DNA from 3 places in the Pontibacillus sp. ABV4_188 genome. Region 3 is predicted to be linked to each of the others. Evidence: riboswitches for the same ligand, from Rfam matches in the RefSeq annotation. Region 3 holds a riboswitch; each other region holds the start of a gene.
What was found. Region 3 has a riboswitch for thiamine pyrophosphate ahead of thiT (energy-coupled thiamine transporter ThiT). Riboswitches for the same ligand answer to the same signal wherever they lie in the genome.
Positions count from the first base shown of each region.

Region 1: linked by a shared signal. The riboswitch ahead of thiW (energy coupling factor transporter S component ThiW) and the one ahead of thiT (energy-coupled thiamine transporter ThiT) in region 3 are both predicted to bind thiamine pyrophosphate.
Region 2: linked by a shared signal. The riboswitch ahead of ACYX4O_RS05375 (ABC transporter substrate-binding protein) and the one ahead of thiT (energy-coupled thiamine transporter ThiT) in region 3 are both predicted to bind thiamine pyrophosphate.

Region 1 covers NZ_CM149975.1:1,423,858-1,429,554, forward strand. Annotated here, with positions in the region: gene thiD (bifunctional hydroxymethylpyrimidine kinase/phosphomethylpyrimidine kinase) at 1-567, opposite strand, end outside; gene tenA (thiaminase II) at 560-1,258, opposite strand; TPP riboswitch at 1,432-1,538, opposite strand; TPP riboswitch at 1,934-2,043, shown strand; gene thiW (energy coupling factor transporter S component ThiW) at 2,129-2,617, shown strand; gene ilvA (threonine ammonia-lyase) at 3,131-4,117, opposite strand; gene leuD (3-isopropylmalate dehydratase small subunit) at 4,161-4,751, opposite strand; gene leuC (3-isopropylmalate dehydratase large subunit) at 4,899-5,697, opposite strand, start outside.
Region 2 covers NZ_CM149975.1:1,061,790-1,067,486, forward strand. Annotated here, with positions in the region: gene ACYX4O_RS05360 (ABC transporter ATP-binding protein) at 105-839, opposite strand; gene ACYX4O_RS05365 (ABC transporter permease) at 832-1,602, opposite strand; gene ACYX4O_RS05370 (thiamine-binding protein) at 1,599-1,892, opposite strand; gene ACYX4O_RS05375 (ABC transporter substrate-binding protein) at 1,898-2,887, opposite strand; TPP riboswitch at 3,007-3,115, opposite strand; gene ACYX4O_RS05380 (Gfo/Idh/MocA family protein) at 3,408-4,388, shown strand; gene ACYX4O_RS05385 (Gfo/Idh/MocA family protein) at 4,402-5,445, shown strand.
Region 3 covers NZ_CM149975.1:1,529,229-1,534,925, forward strand. Annotated here, with positions in the region: gene ACYX4O_RS07745 (MFS transporter) at 1-473, opposite strand, end outside; gene ACYX4O_RS07750 (hypothetical protein) at 1,141-1,326, opposite strand; TPP riboswitch at 1,667-1,767, shown strand; gene thiT (energy-coupled thiamine transporter ThiT) at 1,856-2,446, shown strand; gene ACYX4O_RS07760 (methanogen output domain 1-containing protein) at 2,732-3,388, shown strand; gene ACYX4O_RS07765 (TetR/AcrR family transcriptional regulator) at 3,405-3,992, opposite strand; gene ACYX4O_RS07770 (NADPH:quinone oxidoreductase family protein) at 4,134-5,120, shown strand; gene ACYX4O_RS07775 (ATP-binding protein) at 5,359-5,697, shown strand, end outside.

The DNA.
Region 1 (5,697 bases), 110 kb from region 3:
GTAAAAAAGGTCTGCCGCTTCTCCATCAAGATGGCCCCCTTTAATCACAACAAAAGAAGAACCAAATTCGTGTACGATGCTTCTAGCAGCTTTGTATCGATCTTCTTCTGACTCCAAACGTTTTCCCGTTAACGCCTCGGCTTCAGGGATATTGGGCGTGACAATCGTTGCAAGAGGGAGTAGCTCATCACGCATCGTTTGGAGTGCTTTTCGATCGACAAGGGCATCGCCGCTTTGGGCAATCATGACTGGATCTACACAAAGAGGCAAGCTAAGGGGGCGGAGGTGGTCCGCTATGGCCTTGATCATTTCCGCATTTGCGATCATACCCGTTTTGACAGCGTGAACGGGCATGTCGCTTGTAACGGATTCAAGCTGTTCTTTTATAAAACTAGCTTCTAGATGGCGAACTCCCGTGACGCCGAGCGTGTTTTGCGCGACAACAGAAGTGATGGCAGACATACCGTATACGTCTAATTCTTGAAAGGTTTTTAGGTCTGCCTGAATACCCGCGCCTCCACTTGGGTCCGTACCAGCAATAGTTAAAGCCCCTTTCACATTACGCATGACGGGTCACCTCCTTGATGGCTGATGTGGGCCATGTTTCTTGTCGGTACGCCATTTCCCAGAATGCCCACTCTAACTGACAGCTTTTTATAAAGGCGTCTTTCATGGCTTTCTTTTCCCGAGGAGAAGCGGTTTCTGCCCATGTGTCTAATTTTGCTCGTAGTTGGTTAGTAGTGGATCTGATTTCATCATTCACATAAAAGGTAATCCACTCATAGAAAGGGTGGTCAGGCGTTGGTTGCACGTGCTCCATTAAATACTCCCCAATTTCAAGATACGTCCATGGACATGGGAGGAGTACAGCCAATATTTGTCCTAGCGTTCCTTCGTGAGCATGGGTCTTCATATGTTTAATATAGTGATCAGCCGTAGGAGGAAGGGGGTATCCTTGCAAATCCTCATACGGAGTATTGATATACGTACATAGATTGTGGTGAGGGTGAATTTCGCTGTGTAGGACAAATTCGATGTTTTCTTTGAAAAAGGTGATATCATCCTTATCGCTGCATTTGGAAATCGCAATTCCATACACATTCATGAACGCATGAAGGTATTCGGCATCTGCTTTTACATAATGAGCTACAGCTTCTTTTGGAAGGTCACCTTCTCCAAGTCCTTTCACGAAAGGATGGTTGAAAATCGCTTGAAAAATTGGTTTTGCATCGTGACGAAGTTGTTCAGTAAATGACATAGTAGTTGCCTCCTGGTTTTGATTTATAGGAAGTGAACCAGGCAGTGAGGAGGGAGGGGGTTGGGGATGGATATAAAAAAACCGCTCCTAGAACTGGAGCGGTTTCGGGATTATAAAGTAATAGATTGAGAGGTCATATGAGAATATACGCCCTCTAATCATTGGTAAAATAAATCCAACCGACTCCACTTCCCTTCGCTGGTACTAACCAGATCAGGTTCAAAGGGACCAAGGATTTCTCCTTATCTCAGCCATCAAATGGGCGCCCCTAGTGGACTTCCTATATTGTACCGATACCTTAACATAGGTTTCCTGGATTTGTCTACGATTAAAAGTGCAGGCGTGGTGCCTAGGACCGTACGGATAAGTCAGCTTTTTGGAAAAGGCGATTAGCCTTTGGAAAAAAGATGACTTATCGCGCTAGGTCCTCCACGCCGGAACTGGATAGGCTCCTCTTGCTACAGGAGTCTCGCAGTTTCACGGACCACCTTTGCGGAAAGGGGGAGAACGGAAACTTGCGATAATGTGGGGGGAGAACCGTAGCAAAACATCGCATTAATCCTAATATTTAGATAGCTGGAATTAGTTGTTAACACTTAAATAAAATAAATTCATAAAAGATTTGCAAAGTTGGAAGGTTGTGTTAGTCTAATAAACAAAGTTTACAAGATTTAAGGATACTACTAGGGGAGCCTGAATGGGCTGAGAGGGGAGCAATGGAGCTTCCTGACTCTTACGAACCTGATCTGGGTCATACCAGCGGAGGGAAGTAGTCAGGCGATACGTCTGTATACTCTACCATTCGAAGTCAGGTCTATTATAGGACCTGGCTTTTTTGTTTCCCCTTATTTAGAAAGGGAGAGGAATGTAATGAACAAAACAAGAATGATCACGACAATGGCGATCTTTGTAGCGATTGGGACGTTAGGGGCGCAAGTGTTATGGTTTCCAGCTGGGATCGCTAAAGCCTATCCTGTACAGCATGTGGTCAATGTTATGGCAGCAGTGACTTTAGGACCGCTACCTGCTGTAGCCATTGCGTTTATGATTGGCATCTTACGTGTTCTTCTAGGGTTAGGGACGCTTTTAGCATTTCCAGGAGGGATGATCGGTGCTTTGTTGGCAGGGGTTCTTTATAAGTTTTCCAAGAGAAAAGGATTGGCTGTTGTGGGGGAAGTGTTGGGAACAGGTGTAATCGGTGCGTTGTTTGCAGTCCCTTATGCGCAATTATTTATGGGTACTTCCGTAGGGGCTCTGGCGTTTTTACCGCCTTTTTTCGTAAGTAGTGTGTCAGGAGCTTTTCTTGGGTGGTTTGTGCTGTCGAGAGTTGGGGAGAGGTTGAGTGTTCGTAGGGTTTGAGGTGTAATGTGTGATGTGAATCGGTTTTTAAGTAAAGCTATGTTGATCTATGACCTTTTATAGTCGATGAGGAGCCAAAAGGTAAGAGAAAGGCTTGGTCAGTGACGTTTTTATTGCCAAAAACCGTAAAAAGGTCATAAAACAACACTATCTACGACCTTTTGAAAGCTAGATACTTCAAAAAGGTGAGAGATAACCTGACTCAGTGACGTTTTATGGTGGGGAGTTTAAGAAAAGGGAAGAGATCAGTACGCGGTGCGCCTAAACCAAAAGAAAAAGCCCAGACCATATTGGACTGGGCTTCTCGTTCACTTGTTTGCATCTAGCTGTTAACCAGGCGCTTCCACTTTTGTTCATCTAGCTGCAGCGCCCAACAACTAGTAGACTTCCCTCACCTCCGGTCGATCAGTCAACATCGATTCGCTTGTCGCTCATCGTGTTTCCTTGATCTCGCAGTGGCTCAAGTCCAGTCTATACGTTGTTAACCGGGCGCTTCCACTTTTGTTATAGCTTTCAAGAAGCTACAAATGAAGGGCTTTTTTGAACGGCTGAGACAGAGGTAGGTTCTTCCTGCTGGCTCAAGTTTTGAATCATGGGTAATCGCGCAAGGTCCATGTTGCCTCCGCTTACGATGATTCCCGTATGATTCGATTGGATGTTGGAACCGTGTTCGAGAACAGCTGCAAGTGCTGAGGCTCCGGCTCCTTCGACAAGTGACTTGTTTCGCTCAAGCATCGTAACGATAGCTTTTGCGATGTGTGTTTCTGACACGGTTACGATCTCATCGACATACTGCTTGATGAGTGGGAACGTGTTTTGACCAGGTTTCTTCACGGCGATTCCATCTGCAATGGTGGAAACACTCTTTAAGGTGGAAGGTCCTTGTTTGTAATACTGATTGTACATGGCACTCGCTCCTGCAGACTGCACGCCGATAATTTTGATAGACGGCTTAACAGATTTTGCTGCAACGGCGACACCACTAATCAGTCCGCCTCCTCCGATTGGAACGACTAGCGTATCAAGGGATGGATTTTGTTCGAGCATTTCAAGAGCAATCGTACCTTGACCGGCCATCACGTCATAGTCATCGAATGGATGAATAAAAACGCTGCCATTTCGGCGCTGATCAGCACATGCTGCTTCAAATGATTCTTGGAAGGATTCGCCGGTCAGCACGATTTCAGCTCCGTAGCTCTCTGTTGCCTTGACTTTAGCCTCTGGCGTATGCTCAGGCATAAAGATTTTCGCCTTGAATCCTCTTTTGGAAGCGGCCAAGGCGACACCTTGTGCGTGATTTCCTGCAGATGCAGCGATGACTCCTCTTTTAGCTTCTTCTTTGGTAAGTTGAGAAACTTTAAAGCTGGCCCCCCGAACTTTAAACGCACCTGTTTTTTGCAAGTTTTCCATTTTGAAATAAACTTGTTTTCCTGTTAGTTCGTTGATTGATGTTGAAGTTGTTAGTGGGGTGCGGTGGACCACGTCTTTAAGATGCTCCATCGCCTCCGTGATTTTGGTTCCGGTTAAGCAATTCCCAATGTCTTCACACTCCTACTTTTTTAGATTCGTATTGCTTGATCTTATTTTCATGGGTGAGGGTGACGGATATGTCATCCCACCCATTGATCAACATTTCTTTTTGGTAATCATTGACTTCAAACGACGTCTTGAATCCTTCATTGTCGTATATAACCTGATTTTCAAGGTGAGCGGTCAAGTGATACGTTTCGTTTTCTGCTTTTTGAATGAGCTGGCTAATCTCTTCTTCTGGTAGCGTGACAGCAAGAATGCCGTTCTTTATGCAGTTATTAAAAAAGATATCAGCAAAACTTGGGGCGAGAATGACTTTGAAGCCATAATCTTCAAGCGCCCAAGGAGCATGCTCACGAGAAGAGCCGCAACCAAAGTTCTCGCCTGCAACAAGAATGGAAGTCCCGTCGTATTTCGGTTGATTTAATGAGAAACCTTCTTTCTGAGATCCATCATGGTGAAAGCGCCAGTTGTAGAAGAGAAACTGGCCGAACCCTTGGCGTTCAATGCGTTTTAAAAATTGCTTCGGTATAATCTGATCAGTATCTACATTGGAGCGGTTTAACGGATAAACCAAACCCTCATGCTTCCGAATCGGTTCCATTGTCTAATCCCTCCTAGTAAAAGGGGAGAGGGCGCTCTCCTACATTAGAGCAGGAAAGCGCGCCAGTCCCCCTTTATTGCTTTAGCGTGATGAATGGTGCCAGACACGCTGTGTTGCTTTAGTGCAGTAAATGGTGCCAGACACGCTTTAGTGTTGTAAAGCTTCAGTGAATTGGCGGACGTCTGTGAAGTGGCCTGTGATGGCTGCGGCTGCGGCCATTTCTGGGCTCACTAGGTGAGTCCGTGCGTCTGTTCCTTGTCGACCTTCGAAGTTACGGTTCGATGTGGAAGCACAGCGTTCACCTGGTGGGATGACGTCATCGTTCATAGCAAGACACATGCTACAGCCCGCATCCCGCCATTCGAAGCCCGCCTGTTTGAACACGACATCTAATCCTTCTGCTTCAGCTTGTTGTTTTACGGATTGAGAACCAGGAACGACAATAGCTGTTACAGAGGAGTGAACGGTTTTACCGCGAACAACTTCGGCAGCTTTTTGTAAGTCACTTATCCGTGAATTGGTACAAGAGCCAATGAAGACGTGCTCAATTGCAATGTCTGAAATGGGCTGATTAGGCTGTAGATCCATATAAGCCAACGCATGTTCAATCTCTGCTTGTTTATTGGCTGAAGTAGCTTCAGCAGGGTCTGGAACCGAGGCTGAGACAGGCAGGCACATGCCTGGGTTTGTTCCCCATGTAACTTGTGGTTCGATTTCAGAAGCATCGATCTCAAGTGTATGGTCATATACAGCACCTTCGTCAGAAGCTAGAGCCAGCCATTCGTCTCTAGCCTTGTCAAATGCTTGACCTTCTGGAACGTGGCGTTTACCGCGAAGGTACTCGACTGTTGTTTCATCAGGGCTAATTAAACCTGCACGAGCACCGGCTTCAATCGACATGTTGCATACTGTCATACGCTGTTCCATCGAAAGGGAGCGAACCGCA
Region 2 (5,697 bases), 470 kb from region 3:
AACAGCATTGAAAAGGTAACAGTTCCTCCAGAAATTAACTTTAGGAAGCACCAGAACCGTCCCCGCGCTTCCCCGCGCTTCATTCGAAAACAACGCTCCGCCCTTCATTCGCCCTTCAAGACTTGATAAATCTCCCGCTTCCACCTAAGCATCCCCTCAGATAAAAGCAGCGACTCTTCGCGAGGCCGATCAAACGGTACCTCAAACTCTTTCTCAACAGTAGCCGGGCGTTCTGATAACACAATGACCCGATCAGACAGGAATAGCGCTTCTTCAATATTATGTGTAACGAATAAAACAGACCGCTTATGCTCCGTCCATAAATCCAGAAGCCACTTCTGCATCTCAAGTCGCGTGAACTCATCAAGTGCCGAGAAGGGTTCATCTAAGCAGATCAGCGGTTGTGGACTAAGTAAGCTCCTTACGAAAGCAGCCCGCTGCTTCATCCCGCCAGATAGTTGATGAGGATAGGCTTCTTCGTACCCTGATAAGCCAGCTTTAGTAAGCATAGTCAAAGCGGCTTCACGATCAGCCTTACCCACGATTTCACTCCCAAGCATCACGTTGTCGACAATCGTCCTCCACGGAAAAAGGGAGGGGCTTTGTGGCATGTAGCTAATCGATCCTCTTGTGCCTATAATGGTATCCCCGTCTAAAGTGATCTCCCCTTGATCGGGTTGATACAGGCCTCCGATTAAGTTAAAAAGCGTACTTTTCCCACTGCCGGAAGGACCGAGGACGGAGACGAACTCCTCGTTTCCGACGTTTAGGTGAATATCATTTAAGATGAGCTGATTGTCGAAAGACTTTGATACATGTTGTAACGTGAGTTCAGCCATCGGTCTCGACTCCTTTCGTTTTCCAGGCAACAACCCGTTTCTCAATGAGTGTAATAAGAGCAAAGAACAGTAAGCTCAATAGCATAATTAAGAAGATGGCCACGAAAACCCGATCTGTTCGGAAGGAAGAAGAAGCGAGCGTCATGTACACGCCAATTCCTTCCTTTGCACCTAACCACTCAGAAATAACAGCTCCCATCACACTGTATGTAGCGGAAATTTTTAACCCAGAGAATAAAGAAGGAAGCGCGTGCGGCCATTCTAGCTTCCAGAACGTCTGTTTCTTCGAAGCGCCTGCCATTTTCATATAGTGAAGCAATTCGGTACTTGTTTGCCTTAAACCATCCATCGTTGAAACAGCGATTGGGAAGAAGCAGACGAGAGTAATGATGATTAGCTTTGGCAACATTCCGAACCCGAACCAAATCACGAGTAATGGGGCAAGCACGATAATCGGGATATTTTGCGAGAAAATAATAAGCGGGTAGAACATGTTGCGAAAGATGGGAATGACGTGAAGCAAGATCGCAACAATAATTCCGACCGAGGACCCGATGAGGAATCCGGTAACAGTTAAGAGAATGGTAGAGTATAAATGGTGGTTATACACCGACCATCCCGCTATTCCTTCTTCCCACACTTGAGAAGGGGAGGGAATGAGCCACTCAGGGATTTCGAACAATCGACTAGCACTTTCCCATAAAATAAAGAGAAGGATGATGACCAACGTGGGCCGCCATCCTCTTAAGACTACTTGTTTCATTGTGAATACTTCTCCGTTAGAGACTCCATTGAAGCGCCGCTAGGTTGATAGAGCACTTTCACTTGGGAAATCACATTTAGACATCCCAGTTCCACCATGCGCTTATTCATCTTTTCAATCACATGAAAAAGCTCAGATAGTTCTCCTTCCATCGTCGTTTCAAGGGGATGGACCTCGTATTTCACTCCTGACTCTTCAATAATCGAAATCGCTTCGTCCACCATCGGAATCGTTGGTTCTCCGTTTGGGGTCTTCGGGATAATTTGAATACTGACTAATGAATTGGCCATTCTGATCACTCCTCTGGTAAGAATTCGTTTGTAAATGCTTCACTTGCTTTAAGCTCTTGATCGAGCAAACCGTTCTCATACATCCAATCGGCATAGTTTTGCCAAGTGGCTTTTTCCTGAATGCCCCACTGCTCCGCGTCGTCCTGGTATTTCGGGGACAGCCACTCCTGACTGGCTTTGACGAGTTTAGGGTCAAGGTCTGGTACGGCGTCTATTAAAATATCAGCTGATTTCTTTGGTTCATCGATCGCATATTGGTAGCCTTGTGACACAGCTTTCGTGAAATCTTTAACGAGCTCAGGGTCTTCATCAATATGCTTCTGGTTCGTTGTGAGAACAGGCGTATAGTAATCTAGTTTCTCCGAGTAGTCAGTTAAGTAGATCATATTTAAGTCTTTGCCACGAAGTTCAGCTTCAACGCCTGTCCAACCGTAGTAGATCCAAGCGAAATCAACGTCTCGCTCAACGGCTGTGAAGAAGTCGGTGTTACCCATATTCACAATCTCAACCTTCTCCGCATCAGCGTTTTCTTGTTTCATAAGAGACGAGATGACTTCTTTCTCAACAGGCGCCCCCCAGCCGCCGTATGTTTTTCCTTCGAAATCTTTTGGTGAGTCTATGTTTTTGTCTTGAGGGGATGCAAACCCTGATGTATTGTGCTGGATAATTGCTGCGATCGACACGACAGGGATTTCCTGCACGCGCGCCTTCGTAAGTGCTTCCTGAGCACTAATGCCAAAGTCAGCTTTTTCTGAGGCGACGAGTTGATCAGCCCCGGCTTCACCTGGCATAATGATTTCCACGTTTAGCCCTTGCTCTTTGAAATAGCCTTTTTCTTTCGCTACGTATAGCCCGGTGTGGTTCGTGTTTGGTGTCCAATCAAGGACAAGCGTCACGTCTTTTAGGGACTCGCCGTCATCGCCATTTTCCCCGCTCGTGCTCGAGCAAGCAGTTAAGAGAACGATAAGGCAAGTCCAAATCATAAGCTTCTTCAAGATGATTCCTCCCTTTTGTAAGTAGAGCGTTAAGAAACGGTAAGGGATTTTTTGAGAATCGTAGAAAATTTTTCAATAAAAAAAGCACCAGGTGCCATACCTAGGGTGCATATCATTAAAAAACGTTTAGATATGTTTCCTACGCTGGTCTCAACCAGATCAGGTTCTAAGGGTCCGTCTGTCTACAAGACGTCTCAACCAGTCGCACTGGTTCCCCTACATGTTACGTGTTTCTATTAAATTATGATTAACGCTCTTCCTAATTATGACTTTGCCACAGTTGTTTCAGAATTGCAAGTGGGACAAGGGGACAGGTACATTGTCCCGCTTATCCCTCCTGTAATCTTTTCACTTCATATAACAGTAAAAAGGTAAGAGAGATAATCGATCTAGATAGCTATCCTTATCCTAAAGTCGGTATGTTAAAATAACACTGTATTAAAGAAGCAGCAAACTAATAAGGGCTGCTTCTTTTTTGTATAAACGACATAACAAGAAACGTGATCGGAGGAGTATACATATGAAAATCATTCGCTGGGGCATTATTGGCTGCGGGGATGTCACTGAGGTAAAGAGTGGGCCGGGATTTCAATTAGCTGCCAATAGTTCACTCGTGGCTGTAATGAGACGAAATGGAGAGCTGGCGAAAGATTACGCGGAGCGTCACAATGTGCCAAAGTGGTATGACAAAGCGGAGGACCTTGTCAATGATTCAGAGGTAGATGCAGTGTACATCGCGACACCACCAGGCTCTCATAAGGAGTATACAGAAATGGTAGCGAAAGCGGGGAAACCTGTATACGTTGAGAAGCCAATGGCCCTAAATACGGAAGAGTGCCAGGCCATGATTGACGTTTGTGAGGAGCACGGTGTGCCTTTATATGTTGCGTATTACCGCCGTCGATTGCCTCGTTTTCTCAAAGTAAAAGAGCTGCTCGATGAGGGCGCGATTGGCGATGTTCGTTTTGTAACGATGGAGCAGACGCAAAGGCTTTTAGAAAAAGACGAAAACGGAGAATGGCCTTGGAGAGTGCGCCCTGAAGTGAGTGGTGGAGGTTTATTTTATGATGTGGCCTCTCATACGCTCGACCTCTTTGATTATTTGCTAGGACCCATTGAAGACGTGAAGGGGTATGCAGCCAATCAGTCAGACACCTATCCTGCTGAAGACAGTGTAAGTGGTAGCTTCCAATTTGAAAGTGGGGTTATGGGGACAGGCGTTTGGAATTTTGCCTCCTATAAGAACGAGGATCAGAACCGAATCGTTGGGACAAAAGGGGAAATCGTATTCTCAACATTTGATGAAGCACCTGTGAAATTGATGAACCAATTTGGTACAGAGGAATTCCATATCGATCGCCCAAGTCCGATTCAGCAGCAGCTGATTCAAACGATTGTAGATGAACTCATAGGAAAAGGACAGTCGCCTAGCACGGGGCGTTCGGCACTGCGCACGAACCGAGTGATGGATAAAATGGTTCAAGGTTACTACAAGAGATAAGGGGCGGATTCACATGAACGGGAAACTTAAAGTTGGGATTATTGGCGCAGGTGGCATTGCCAGAAGTGCCCATATCCCAAATTACCTAAACTACGGCGATGGGGTAGAAGTCGTAGCGGTGGCGAACCATAATAAAGATAAGGCTCTAGACTGCGCGCAAGAATTCTCGATTCCCCATGCATACGAAGACTACCGTGATATGCTTCGTGAAATGGAGCTAGACGCCGTTAGTATCTGCACACCGAATGCGTTCCATGCCGAGCAAGCAATCGACTCGATGCAATCGGGGTGCCACGTTTTATGTGAAAAGCCACCTGCCATTTCAGTGCATGATGCAGAACGAATGGAAAAAGTGGCGAATCAAACAGGCAAGCATCTTATGTACGGGTTCCACTTTCGTTTTCGTCCTGAAGTAGAGACGGTGAAGCGATTCATAGATGAAGGCGAAATGGGAGAGATTTACGCAGCTGAAGCCAAATGGAACAGAAGGCGTGGCATTCCAGGTTGGGGTGTTTTCACGAATAAAGAGCTTCAAGGAGGCGGCACTTTAATCGACAATGGCATCCATATGCTTGATGCGGCCCTTTATTTAATGGGCTACCCTGAGCCGAAGACGGTCCTAGGCGTTACATACGATAAAATTGGGAAGCGGCCAGGGGTTGGGCTCCTGGGCGAGTGGGATCACGAGAATTTTTCAGTTGAAGACATGGCTCGTGGCATGATCACGTTCCAAAACGGCGCCTCTCTTTTATTCGAATCCTCGTTTGCTGCAAACATTGCCGAGAAGGATGACAGAGTCCTTAAAGTAATGGGAGACCACGGGGGAGCTGATGTGTTTCCGCTGAATATGTATCAGGAGAAGCACGGAACGCTTCTTGATTTTACTGCTCCCTATGTGGATAAAGGCAATGCGCATAAAGAAATGGTGCATCACTTTGTGGAATCCATTCTCACTGGTAAAAAAATGAACCTACACGCCAATCAAGGAACCCTTGTTCAAAGAATTATTGAGGCTTTATACAAATCAGCTTCAACTGGACAAGCGGTGGAGATGTAAAAGGCCATATGGCTTTTTACATGGAATAGAGTAACCTACGAAAAAGACCAAATCGGTTAGATTTGGTCTTTTTCTTTAATAGAAATGAATGGGGCTTCAACAATCCTACACAATCACTATACCCGGAATAGCATAAGGAATTAACAGAGCTTGGGCCTTAAATTTCTTTAAGAAAATGTGATTTAGGAAGCAAATTGCCTAATTAGATCGTTGTTATTTTATGTTAAAATGATTGGAGTTTGTGAACTATGT
Region 3 (5,697 bases):
GATAAAGCCAAAAAAGGACCTGCGACAACAGCAAGATTCATTGACATAGCAAAATATCCAAGTCCTTCACCACGCCTGCTATCTGGTATAATGTCTGCAGCAATTGCACCAGCTGCTGTAGTGGCTATCGCGAACCAGATACCGTGGAAGAATCGTAAAGCTAATAATAAGTAAAAACTAGTTGCTGCTACATAAACGAAGGTAGTCAACATAAATAGTAAAAGACTTATGAGAAGCATTTTTTTCTTTCCGAAGTCTTCTAGTAGTTTTCCAGAAAAAGGCCTCACAAGTATCGCTGATAGTAAAAACAATGTAACAATTAAACCTGCTTGTGCTTCTGTTCCTTGTAAATCATCTGTTACAAAGATTGGTAATGTGGTTAACAAGGCATAAAAGGTTAGGAATAAGAAGAAATTGCTTAAGGAAATAAAAAGGAAGCTTTTCGTCCATATCGGTGATTTTGTTTGTGTCATAATAAGTCCTCCTGTGGTGTTTTGTTACATGATGGAATCTCGATTATAAACACCAAGGAACATCATAGGCTTATCAAGGATCTTTGTAAAGGCATATGCTTCCTAAAGAGTTCCGTATAAGAAAGACTCGAAATTGAGAGAATGCTTCCGTTTGCTCAGATTGCGGGTAAGGCGGTTCGGGAAATCGCTCGCTTTCCGCGGCGAGCTGGGAAGCCTCCTCGTTCGCTACGCTCTCTGTGGGGTCTCCCCAAGGCTCCTAGTGCCGCAGGAGTCTCGCAATTCCCCGAACCACCTTTGCCATATATAGTAGAACGGAAGCATGCTACATAAGAGGGGGATATTGGATCACCGCCATACTCGAGCTGAGGGGACGTTATACTTAATCTGGTAAGGGGTGTCTGGGGAACGAGGAGACTCCTGCGGGAGAAAGAGGTCGACGAGATCCCGCAGGGTGGTTTTCCCGAGGAAGCTCGACAGCTCGCCCGCGGAAAGCGAGTCGTTCCCCAGACACCCCAAGCTCTCAACAAAATAACGACCCTATTTACACTAACATGTCTATGCTTCATATCTTCAACAATCTGCCCTATACTTGAAAATATAACAATATTAAACCTTAAAGCCAAAAAAATTCCCCGGAAGGATCCGGGGAACGAAGGGGAAAGTTCATTTATTGTGCTACTGCAAAAGTAGTAGTAGCTGCGTTCATTGCTTCTTGTACGTTAATGAACCCATTACCGTAGTAGAAAGCATCGCCTAGAAGCGTTGTCGCGCTATTTAATAAGCTACGCACATCTTGAGACGAGACTAACCAGCTAAAATGAGTGCTGTAGTACTTAATTATATTGTAATACAAGGGTCTGTAAACTTCTTTGGGACATTGATGTGGGGTAGATGGAGCAAAAGGAAGGAAATAAAAGTGTATTCTCGAAAATTAGGTAAAAAGAAACAGCGATATGAGCTAATAAAGGAGATTTTTCGCAAGTAGAAGAGATAGAGAAGGATAGAATGGATGTTTGGATGAGGGTTTTGAGAAAACTTTATAAGTAAAGTATGAAACCCCACTTGTTAGTATACCACATAAATATGAAATAAATATGAAAATATTGGATGAAAATAGAAGAATCTTTATATTGATGACTTGAGTCCACTAATTTCTTCACCTATAATAGGAGTAACGAAAAAAGCATAAGAAAGAAGACCACAAGGGGAGCCTGAAGGCTGAGATTGAACGCTTTGTTCTGACCCTTTGAACCTGTTAGTTAGTACTAGCGTAGGGATGTGGCTTTAGTGATGGCGCAATGCAAATGGACTTTTATCTTAAAGCTCTCCCTTGCATTGCTTTTTTTGTATGTACATATTTATCTTTAAGGAGGAGAGTAAAGATGAAACGTAATTCAATCCTGTTTTTGGTGGAGATTGCCATGTTTGCTGCATTAGGTGCTGTTCTAAGTTTACCATTTTTAACGATTCCATTATGGGTGCAAGGTGGATCTATCGCTTTTGCTATGGTGCCGATTTTCTTTATGGCTTACCGTTGGGGGTTAAAAGGAGGTTTAACTACAGGTCTGTTAGTGGGTATATTTAACTCATTAATTAACCCGTTCATCGTTCATCCTGTGCAGTATGTAATGGACTATCCACTTGCATATACAGTGGTCGGAGTAGCCGGGATCTTCGCAAAACCAGCTCTAAAAGCTGTCCGTGAAGGGCATGCAAAATCATTTACGTTTTATATTATTTTAGGGACGCTAGTTGGTAGTAGCCTTCGGTTCATGAGTCACTTTATAGGCGGGATTGTATTTTTCTCTTCATTTGCACCTGAGGGCACACCTGTTTGGATATATTCGTTAACGTATAACATCGGGTATATGCTCCCATCTTTCATTATTAGCGCTGTAATATTGAATATTATCTTATACAAACAGCCAAAGTTACTCCATTTTGGAGGATCCGAATCTATTAAATCCGCCTAACTCTATAACAATATTTATTAGTTGCGTGTCGCAGGGAAATTTACTCTGCGGCACGTTTTTGTTTGAATATAGAGTTTGAGAGCAGCTTGATTGAGGAAGTACTAGCCTTAAAAGGCCTTTATTTACGAGTTAAATATATAGAAGGTCTAAGAGAGATTCATCCCTTTGGAAATAGGTGGAATTATATATAAAAAAGCTTTTTAAATAATTAATAGAATAAGGTTGATAATTCCATAAATAGGGTAAAGGTGTATGTGGAATATATCTTAAAGGGGGAAATAACAAATGAGTCAAAATCAAACATTAACGGCGCAAACATTTCTCTCTAAACTTCTTACTCAGTATGCAACACTACATGAAAAAGCAATAGGTGATCGTGCCGAAGAATATATTAAACAACTAGGGATTCGAGCAGGAGAATGGATGGAGGGACAATATGTAGATGCTAAATCTACACGGTCTGTTGATCAATATGTCAATGTAATCCTTGCCATTAAGAATGATATTGGAGGTCACTTTGAGATAGAAGAAGTGACACCTGAACGAATTGTTGTTAAAGGAAATCAATGTCCATTTGGAGATATGGTGAAAGATGCGCCTCATTTGTGTCAGATGACTTCTAGTGTAATAGGGGGGATTGCTTCTAGGCACTTTGGGTACTCAAAAGTCAAACTTGATAAACGAATTGCTGTTGGTGACGACCATTGTCGCGTTGTGGTTCATTTGAATGAGAACGAAGAGCAGGGTGGGGAAGAATACTCGAATTTGCCCGTCACTCCTGAGAATGGAGATCCGTTCCAGTGGGAAGAAGATACCATTAAGATGTTGGGTGAAGAGTTACGTAAGAGCGACGAGATGATCGCTAGCCTCGTTTCAGAAATAGAAGACCTTCGTTCCCAGATTCATATGCAAGATAATAAGAACAGAAGAGACTTCCGCTAAGGAAGTCTCTTTTTTTTTAATCTTTAAGCATATTTGTAATGGATTCGTAACATAAGTCTTTATACATCTTATGCAGACTATGGTCCCCGCTCATCACCCATTGAATAATGCAGCCATCAATTAGGCTTCGAATCGCTTTAGGTCCTTTTTCAGTGTCTACATTTAAAAACTTTCCTTCACTTTTCCCTTTAGAAATAATAGATTGTCCAATAGAAAAACAATTGTTGTAAAAACGTTGATTGATTTCTTGAAAACGGGGGATTTTAGGAACGTAAGAAAGGAAGTCCAGATATACTTTGTAAAATCGATCATTCTCCCTCGGCCCAACGAATACAGCGTTCACATAGGCGGCTAACATTTCATCTGCAGTATGAGCGTGTTGCACTGCATTTGCTTCTTTTTGATAAATCTTGTTGGTTAGCCATTCTAATAGATGAGCGAAGACATCTTCTTTATTTTTGAAGTAATAATTGGTCACGCCTTTACTGACGCTTGCATAATTCGAGATGTCTTGAAGTGTAACCGAGCTATACCCTTTATCTGCTATTGCTTCAAAAGTTGCCTGAAGCAGTTGTTCTTTTCGTTGTTGCTCTCTTTTTTTCATGTCAGCCTCCGAATTATCTATAGTACCATCATTGTATAAAAATTATACCGTTGGGACAAATTAATTGACATATTTATTTTGACCAGTCAGAATAAAAAGTGAATCGAAAATAAAGACTAACCTATAAAGAGGAGGAATTAGATTATGACATTCCGCGCTTTATTAGCTACAAAAGAACAAGATCAAGTTACAACGAACGTAGTAGAACGACAAGAATCAGAGCTTCCAGAAGGTGATGTGACCATACAGGTAGCCTATTCAAGTGTAAACTATAAAGATGGACTAGCAACAAATCCTAAAGCCAAAGTCGTGCAAGATTATCCAATCATTCCTGGAATTGACCTTGCTGGTACAGTTACATCCTCAAATGATGATCGTTATCAAGAAGGGGATGAGGTTATTGTAACAAGTTATGGACTTGGTGTTTCACATGATGGTGGGTTTAGTGAATACGCACGTGTTCCGGCTGAGTGGGTTGTTCCATTACCGGAGGGATTATCCCTTCGCGAAGCTATGACATTCGGTACAGCCGGTTTCACTGCAGCTTTATCTGTTCACCGTTTAGAACAGAATGGCTTAACACCGGAAGATGGACCTGTACTTGTTAGTGGAGCAACAGGTGGCGTAGGTAGTATGGCTGTTGCCATGCTTTCTAAGAAAGGGTATCACGTTGTTGCCTCTACAGGTAAAGAGTCTGAACATGACTATTTACGTTCAATCGGCGCTACAGAGATTATCTCCCGTGAAGAGGTAACACCTGAGAAAGTACGCCCTCTCCAATCACAAAAATGGGCAGCCGCTGTTGATCCTGTTGGAGGTAAACCATTAGCAAGTGTCTTAGCTTCTATTCAATATGGTGGTTCTGTTGCAGTAAGTGGATTAACCGCAGGTGTAGAGGTGCCGACAACGGTAATGCCATTCATACTTCGAGGTGTTGATCTATTAGGAATTGACTCTGTCTATTGCCCAATGGATATGCGTAAACAAGTATGGGATCGACTTGCTACTGACTTAAAGCCAGATCAGATGAACGAAATAGAGAATGAAATTACGTTAGACGAACTTCCACAAACGCTCACTGACATCTTACAAAGCAAAGTGAAAGGTCGCACAATTGTAAAAATGTAATAATTTTTGAGAAGCCCTTCTATAATGGAAGGGCTTTTTTTGTGACATTAAATAGTATAATGTAGTGGGAAGTACTGTTTTTTGCTTAAAAAGTCAACAATTGTCCCCGAAAATATAAAAAGTAAGGGTGAATGGTAGAAAGAAAGCTCGTCTGTTAGGGGAAAAGACCTTACAATAGGAAAAGACTGTATATTAGCATAGTCATAAATGACATAAAGGTAATAAGGAGTTTACGGTGATGAAGTTTAAGCAACACTCAACTTATCCTCTGACAAGATGGGTCTGGCAAAATTTTTTGAAAGTCGCTTTGATCCCTTTGCTAGTTGTAGAACTGGCGTTTGTCAGTATTTACTTTGTAGCAAGCGAATGGTCAAAGAATGAAATGATAGACCTAATAAAAAATGAAGCAGAAGAAGACATGAGAGAGTCTGCTTCAAGAGAGGCAGAAGTCATCTCAAATCAAGTTCGCTCCATTTCAAATGCAACGAAGTTATTTCAAGAAGAAATAAAAGAATCATTCCAACAACCCACTTCAATAGACGATTCGATTCAAAATGATATAAATAGACTCGAAGAA